DNA from 2 places in the Enterococcus sp. AZ103 genome. Region 2 is predicted to be linked to the other one. Evidence: riboswitches for the same ligand, from Rfam matches in the RefSeq annotation. Region 2 holds a riboswitch; the other holds the start of a gene.
The links. Region 2 has a riboswitch for magnesium ahead of mgtA (magnesium-translocating P-type ATPase). Riboswitches for the same ligand answer to the same signal wherever they lie in the genome.
Positions count from the first base shown of each region.

Region 1: linked by a shared signal. The riboswitch ahead of ID741_RS04525 (FtsW/RodA/SpoVE family cell cycle protein) and the one ahead of mgtA (magnesium-translocating P-type ATPase) in region 2 are both predicted to bind magnesium.

Region 1 covers NZ_JBIOSI010000001.1:900,447-903,879, reverse strand. The annotation lists M-box (ykoK) riboswitch at 75-241, opposite strand; M-box (ykoK) riboswitch at 850-1,017, shown strand; gene ID741_RS04525 (FtsW/RodA/SpoVE family cell cycle protein) at 1,127-2,269, shown strand; gene ID741_RS04520 (oleate hydratase) at 2,824-3,433, opposite strand, start outside.
Region 2 covers NZ_JBIOSI010000001.1:2,315,863-2,319,295, forward strand. The annotation lists gene mgtA (magnesium-translocating P-type ATPase) at 1-1,208, opposite strand, end outside; M-box (ykoK) riboswitch at 1,334-1,500, opposite strand; gene ID741_RS11615 (nitroreductase family protein) at 1,556-2,284, opposite strand; gene ID741_RS11620 (PLP-dependent aminotransferase family protein) at 2,277-3,433, opposite strand, start outside.

The DNA.
Region 1 (3,433 bases), 1.4 Mb from region 2:
TGAAAGAGGAGACTAAGCCAGCATTGATCGTAAATAAGCAATTGCTACTTTCTAAAAAAGCAAACAGTACATCAATCGGTTCTCATCGTCTGAGCTTTAGCACTATCCAACGTAAAGATTTCTCTTAGCTATCTTTAGAAGAGCCTTAATTCGACAATTCCTGTTTTACACATTGGTGTCTTTCGACATTTCTGCGCAATAGCCTATATTTGGATAGGAGCCTCACCTAACAAGGTTATTTTATCTAACTGCCAAAAGTATAGAATTAAGGTTGTATTGCTTTCAATCATTTTGAGTAAGTTTATTTTTTTTTTAATTATTTCAATCGTATTATTGGAAAAGAATAATGAATATATTGAAAAAAAACAATTTTCCGTCCACCAAAAAAATATTTACAAATGGTTACTTACTTTGACGGGAATGCATTCACGTTCTTCAATATTCTGTAAAACAGTTCCGATTACTTAATTTTGCTAAGAATTTTACATCATCAATTGTTTGGTCACTTATATTCTGAATTGTCACTACTTTACTCTCATCTTTTAACAAGTTCATGGTTATTACCAGTTATATATCTAAAGTCTGTAGAATATTTTTTTGTTATTATTTGATCATTTATTTATGTTTTTATAATTTTTATTCCATATCCAGTTTTTTTAAAAAATAAAAATTTTATTGTAATAGCAATTAATAGAAAAGCATAACTTAATATAAAAATAAAAACCCTTTGCAACACTATTTGACGGAGAGCCGATTAAATAAAGAATTAATAAGAATTTATCAGCTTTTTTTTAAGATTTTTCCAATTCGTTGTATCGGCAAAAGAAATAAATTAATATGAACGCAATTAAATAAACTTGTTAGGTGAGGCTCCTATGTAAAAATAGGTTATTGCCCAGAAATATCGAAAGATACCAATGGGTCAAACAGGAATTGTCGAATTAAGGCTTTTTCAAATAACTAAGATATTTTTTCTTTACGTTGCATAGTGCTAAAACTCGAACGATGAGACAACCTTATAAAGGTCAAAATCTGTTCAAAAAAGGTTTTAGGCCTTTTTTATTTGGGTTACTTGTAGAATTGGTTATCAATTCCACCTAACTATCGTTTTAGGAGGAGAAATTGAATGATCAAGAATAGAAAAATTGACCTTGTTATTTTAGTTCCATATTTTATTTTATCTGTAATTGGGCTTTTAGAAATTTATAGTGCCAGTTCTTATAGACTGATGGTCACAGATGAATACTCGCTAAGCTTATTATATCGGCAATTTATATTTATTATAATAAGTTTGACAATAATAGGGGTAACCTTTTTTATAAAGCTTGAGTATTTGCTACACCCACTATTTATTAAGGGAGGTTTAATAGTTTCATTTCTCCTTTTAATTATGGTAAAAGTCGGTTTTTTTGCTGTAACTGTCAATGGCGCACAGAGATGGATTTCGATAGGGGGATTTCAGTTTCAACCATCTGAAATCATTGTTATATTTCTAATTTTATATTTAGCAAGTTATTTTAAAAATAAAAATATTACCAATGTAAAATTGACTAAACCATTTATTATTACAGGGTTAGCTACTGGCTTAGTATTATTGCAACCTAAAATTTCTGGAGCATTTATGATTATAGTGATAGTCGCAGTAATCATTTGGGCGGCAGCAATTCCTGTTGAAAAAGGAATAATAGGGATAGGCTTATTTTTAATGGGGATAATTTTAATAGCCACTATTGTATTAATTTTAGGCGAAAACAATTTGTTGCCAACATTTTTTTCTCATGCTTATAATCGCATTTCTATAGTTCACAATCCTTTCTTAGATGAGCATGGATACGGATATCAAATGGCTAATTCTTACTATGCTTTATATAATGGTGGTTTTTTAGGACTTGGCTTAGGCAATAGTCTTACTAAGCAGGGATATCTACCAGAAGCAGAGACAGATTTTATTTTTTCAATTATTAGTGAAGAATTGGGGTTGCTAGGCGCTATATTTGTCTTATTTTTAATTTTTGTAGTTTGCTTAAGGATTTTTCAGAAATCCATTCAATGCAAAGATCAGCAACTGAGCTTAGTACTTATTGGATTTGGGACGCTGATACTTATCCAATCTAGTATCAATGTCGCAAGCGTCTTAGGATTAATTCCTATGACAGGAGTACCATTACCCTTCGTAAGTTATGGAGGAACTAGTTATTTAATCCTATCTTTTGCCTTGGGTATTTGTTTAAATATTATATCTCGCAAAAATCTCTATCTTCTAAAATAATATAAACCATAATTATCACCCATAAGAGATCTCTAGAAATCTAGTCAGTAGTTTCAATTCTAAAAGCTTACTTTTTTGAATGTCTCCTATGGCAGTAATCTGAACAAAAAAGAGAAATTACTTATTATTTAATATACACCTATGAGTTACATTGTAGAGAATAGAATAAATCCGTATTGGCAATGCTTTATTTGGAATAAAAAGTGTTAATTTTGGGAATGGGAAGGGTAACCACTGTAATTAGAAAAAGTATACTAATGTTTGTTTTGAAAAAAATAGTTCTCGTTTCAAACGAGAACTAAAAGTAATAATAATCTATCATGTGATTGTATTTTTTAACTGTGGAAGATTAAAATATTACAGTTTGAATGGTTAAATACATGGGAGGCTGCCCAATCCATCAATAATTTTTTTAAAAAAATTCCCTGTTACTTTTAAAAAAACCGAAAAGAAAAATCCTTCTCGGTTGTTCATTTTGATCTACTTTTTAGATAGTAATCTTTTTTATAGAAGGACACATCGATGCTTGTTTATACACTAAAGATTACTTAGTATTATAACAAACCACTGTCTTCTAATAATTCTTCAATGAATGTACCTTTAATTTTTTTTAGTTCATGCTTTTCCACTAGACTTGTAAACCAAGGAACTTTTAGATCAATTAATTTCTTTTGATCATTTAAATAATAAGTAGCCTTCATCAATGTTCTAATATCATAGCAAGAAGCGAAAACTTCAGGAATACCTCGATCCACCTCTAATAAACCGTACACTGCTTCCATAGCTGTCCGAACTGAATATTCAGTAGTAAAAACAGTATCTCGTTTTGTTTCTGCAAAATTTCCGATAAAGGCTAAATTCTTAGATCCTTCAGGAATAACTAGTGGTCGGTCACCATTTGCACGCGGCATAAAATAAGAAGTAATATAAGGCATGTAGCAAGGCATCGTGTTGCATGAATGGATCGCTAAATCGTTGATCATTTCATTAGGAACTCCCATGTGATATAACCATTCAGCTGCAATCTCATTACCTGTGCATTCAGTGATTGTTTTTTTTGTATAGTTTCCATCAGTATCAGATATCAGTGCATAAAACCAGACGACTAGTTGATCTTTTGGTTGTTCTTTAAAATGTGGTTGACGATTTAACGTATAACTTAAT
Region 2 (3,433 bases):
GGTAATTGCTGTTTTTGTTCTTCATAGTAATTAATCACTGCAATATCCATTAAGTTTTTCCAACCAGTTTGATAAGTTGAGTTTAAAAAAGTTAGATCTAAAACTTGGCGATTTTCTTCCCCTAAAGGATTCAAGTGTTCAACTAATACCACACGATCTTCTGTAATCGTACCGGTTTTATCAGTACACAAAATATCCATGCCACCTAAATTTTGAATCGCAGCTAGTTCTTTCACAATCACTTTTTGTTTAGACAATGTCAAAGCACCTTTGGCCAGATTTGAACTAACAATCATTGGAAGCATTTCTGGCGTTAAACCAACTGCTACGGCAATTGCAAAGAAGAAGGCACTGCTCCAGTCTCCTTTAGTAACACCATTAATTAGTAAAACTAAAGGGAATAAAACCATAATCATGCGTAATAGCAATTTACTAACTTTCGTCAAACCAATGTCAAAACTTGTCTTCCCACGTTTGGCTGTTGCATTTTTAGCAATGTCTCCAAAAAATGTTTGTTGCCCGGTTTTTAAAATAATAGCTTTGCCTTGACCACTCAAGACATCTGTTCCCATAAAAACTAAATTTGATAAATCTAGGGCAGTTTCCTCACTTATTTTGTTGTGGTCACTATTAACAAATTTTTCAATCGGCATTGATTCACCGGTTAACGAAGATTGATTAACGAACAAATCTTTGGTCCAAATCAAAACTGCATCAGCAGGAATCATATCACCAGTTGCTAAAGTTAGGATATCTCCAGGAACAATTTCATCCATTGGTATTTCCGCTGTTTCGCCATTTCTTGTAATGGCAGAGGTATTTTCAATCAATTCTTTTAATTCAATACTGGCTTTTTGGGAACGGTATTCTTGAATAAAAGTGATTAAAACACTCGCTAAAATCATAATAACCATTACAATTGCCGCTTGAAAATCTTTAGTGGCAATTGAAACAATCACTAATAATGCTAAAACATAAACAAAAGGATCGTTAAAGGCTTGTAAAAACAATAACCAAGCAGGCGTCGGTTTTTGTGCAGATACTTCGTTGGGCCCATATTCTTCCAAACGCGTTTTTGCATCTTGATTTGACAAACCTTTTTCAGAAGTCCTTAAGTTTAAAAATAAATCCCGATCAGTTAATTGTGCTAATTTTTTTAGTTCTTGGTCCTTGCTGATATTTTTGGCAAGGAGATTTTTCTTGCTCATCATAATAATTCCTCCAATTTCTTATTCTCTTACTCGGATGTTCGTCAAGATCCATCTTCCTCACCACCTTTCATTGTCAGACACAAAAAAACGCACACTCAACAACGAGCATGCGGAAATAACCTCAATCATGTCATCGTTGAGCTTTAGCACTATAGGGCGTAGACAAAATTTGTCAGCTACGTTAAACGTCACCTTCACGATGGCATCTGTTAGACCAACTCGGAGTCTCTCGATTCCTTTGCGGCAGTAGCTTATGTCCATATAGGAGCCTCACCTAACAATATTTATATTATTTAATAAAATAACTATAAATTGAAAATCTGTTTCTGTCAAATCATCTAAAGTTATTTTTGCAATTTTTTATCTTTAAGAAATTGATCAACTGCAGTATTTGGTTTTTGTGAAAAATAATCAGCAAATTTTTGACTCCAGATTTTTGTTTCTCTGGCTTCAGCAAATTTTTCCATCGTTTCATCATATTTTTCAATCACTTGATAGTCATAATCTTTAAAAGTGTCATAAAATACAATAGCTTCTTCGGGTAAACGTGGTTTTACTTTCATTTCAACAGTTGGTTTGCCAATGCTCATTCCCGCTACTGGCAACATATAATCAGGTAGATTTAATAATTGGCTAATTGCAGCAATATCTTTGCGAATACTTCCAACAATTACGCTTCCTAGTCCAAGGGATTCAGCGGCTAATGTTGCGCTATTCATGGCTAAGGCTGTATCAGTCACCGCAGTCAATAATGGATCAATTCCTTCAATTATCGGGAAATCAACCTCATATTTATCAGCGACTTTTTTTGAACGATTTAAATCAGCAACAAAAATTAAAAAAACAGAGCTTTTTAGCATGTGGGGATTACCTGGATTCATTGCAACTAATTTTTCTCGAATTGAGGAATCTTTTACCACAAAAATACTGTAGAATTGTCCATTCATCCAAGTTGGCGCTTGTCTTGCAGCTGATAAAATCACCTGTAATTCTTCTTCCGATAGTTGATAATTCTCATCGAAATCACGGTACGTACGACGGGTTTGTAATAGATCTAGCATTTGATTATTCATATTGACCTCCTTCATTTTTTTTCAATTGATCGGTGATTTGTTGAAATTTATTAAAAAACACTGCCAAATTTTCTTGATTTAGACGAGTGTAATTAATCCTAAGGGACATCGTATCATTACTAAATAAAAACGCCGGAGCTACTAATAATTGTTCATCCAAAAAAAGTTCCCAATCTTTTCTCGTTAATTTTTTATTTTTCCAAGTTAAATAAGCATATAGCCCACCTTCAATTGGTTCAAACTGCCAATCATTTGATAAAAGCTTTAATTCTTTTTCAAAATCATGAGCGCTTTGTTTTAAAGTGTCTACTAAATTCTGCTGCTTTTGATTAAAATAAGGATCCTTTAATGCAGTGCTGGCAACAACCTGAGGGAAAACGCTTAAAGAAAAATCAACCATTTGACGTGCTTCGGCTAAACGCACAATCAAATCACGATTTGCAACAATCCAACCAATTTTCAAAGATGAACCAAATATTTTTGACAAGGAACCTAAGTGAATGACTTCATCTGGTGCAAGTTCTTTCAAGGACAGCGGTAAATCTACGAAGGCCAATTCGCTAAACACATCGTCTTCTACAATGGGAATTTGATATTTTCGACTTAAATCAATTAATTCTTTTCTTCTTTGTAAGGACATAGTCCTGCCAGTTGGATTTTGAAAGGTCGGATTGACTAATATCATTTTGATTTTTTTGGTTAAAATCAATTGTTCTAACTGATCCACTCGCATTCCTTGGCTATCTAATTCAACACCGTACAATCGAATGCCCGCAGTAGCAAAAATTGGCAAAGAGTACAAAAATGATGGATCTTCAATCGCGACACTATCGCCATTTTGCAACATCACTTGAAGCAATAAAAACATGGCTTGTTTGGCTCCTGATGTAATTAGCACTTCATCAGAAGAAACATCGATTTTTTGTTCTTTTTTTATCCGCTGAACAATTAATTCCTGTAATGGTAAATAACCCAATGGGCTTTGCTTTTGTTCTTCCAGTAGCAATGTCTCCCATTTGAAAGAAGGTAAACGAAAACTGGGAATTAAATTCAGTGGTAATTCTCCAGTATATAGATCCAAACTTTGGACTGATTTCAATTGCTGTTGCAGTTTAACTAAATATGCTTCTTGTTGAAAATGATTGTCGG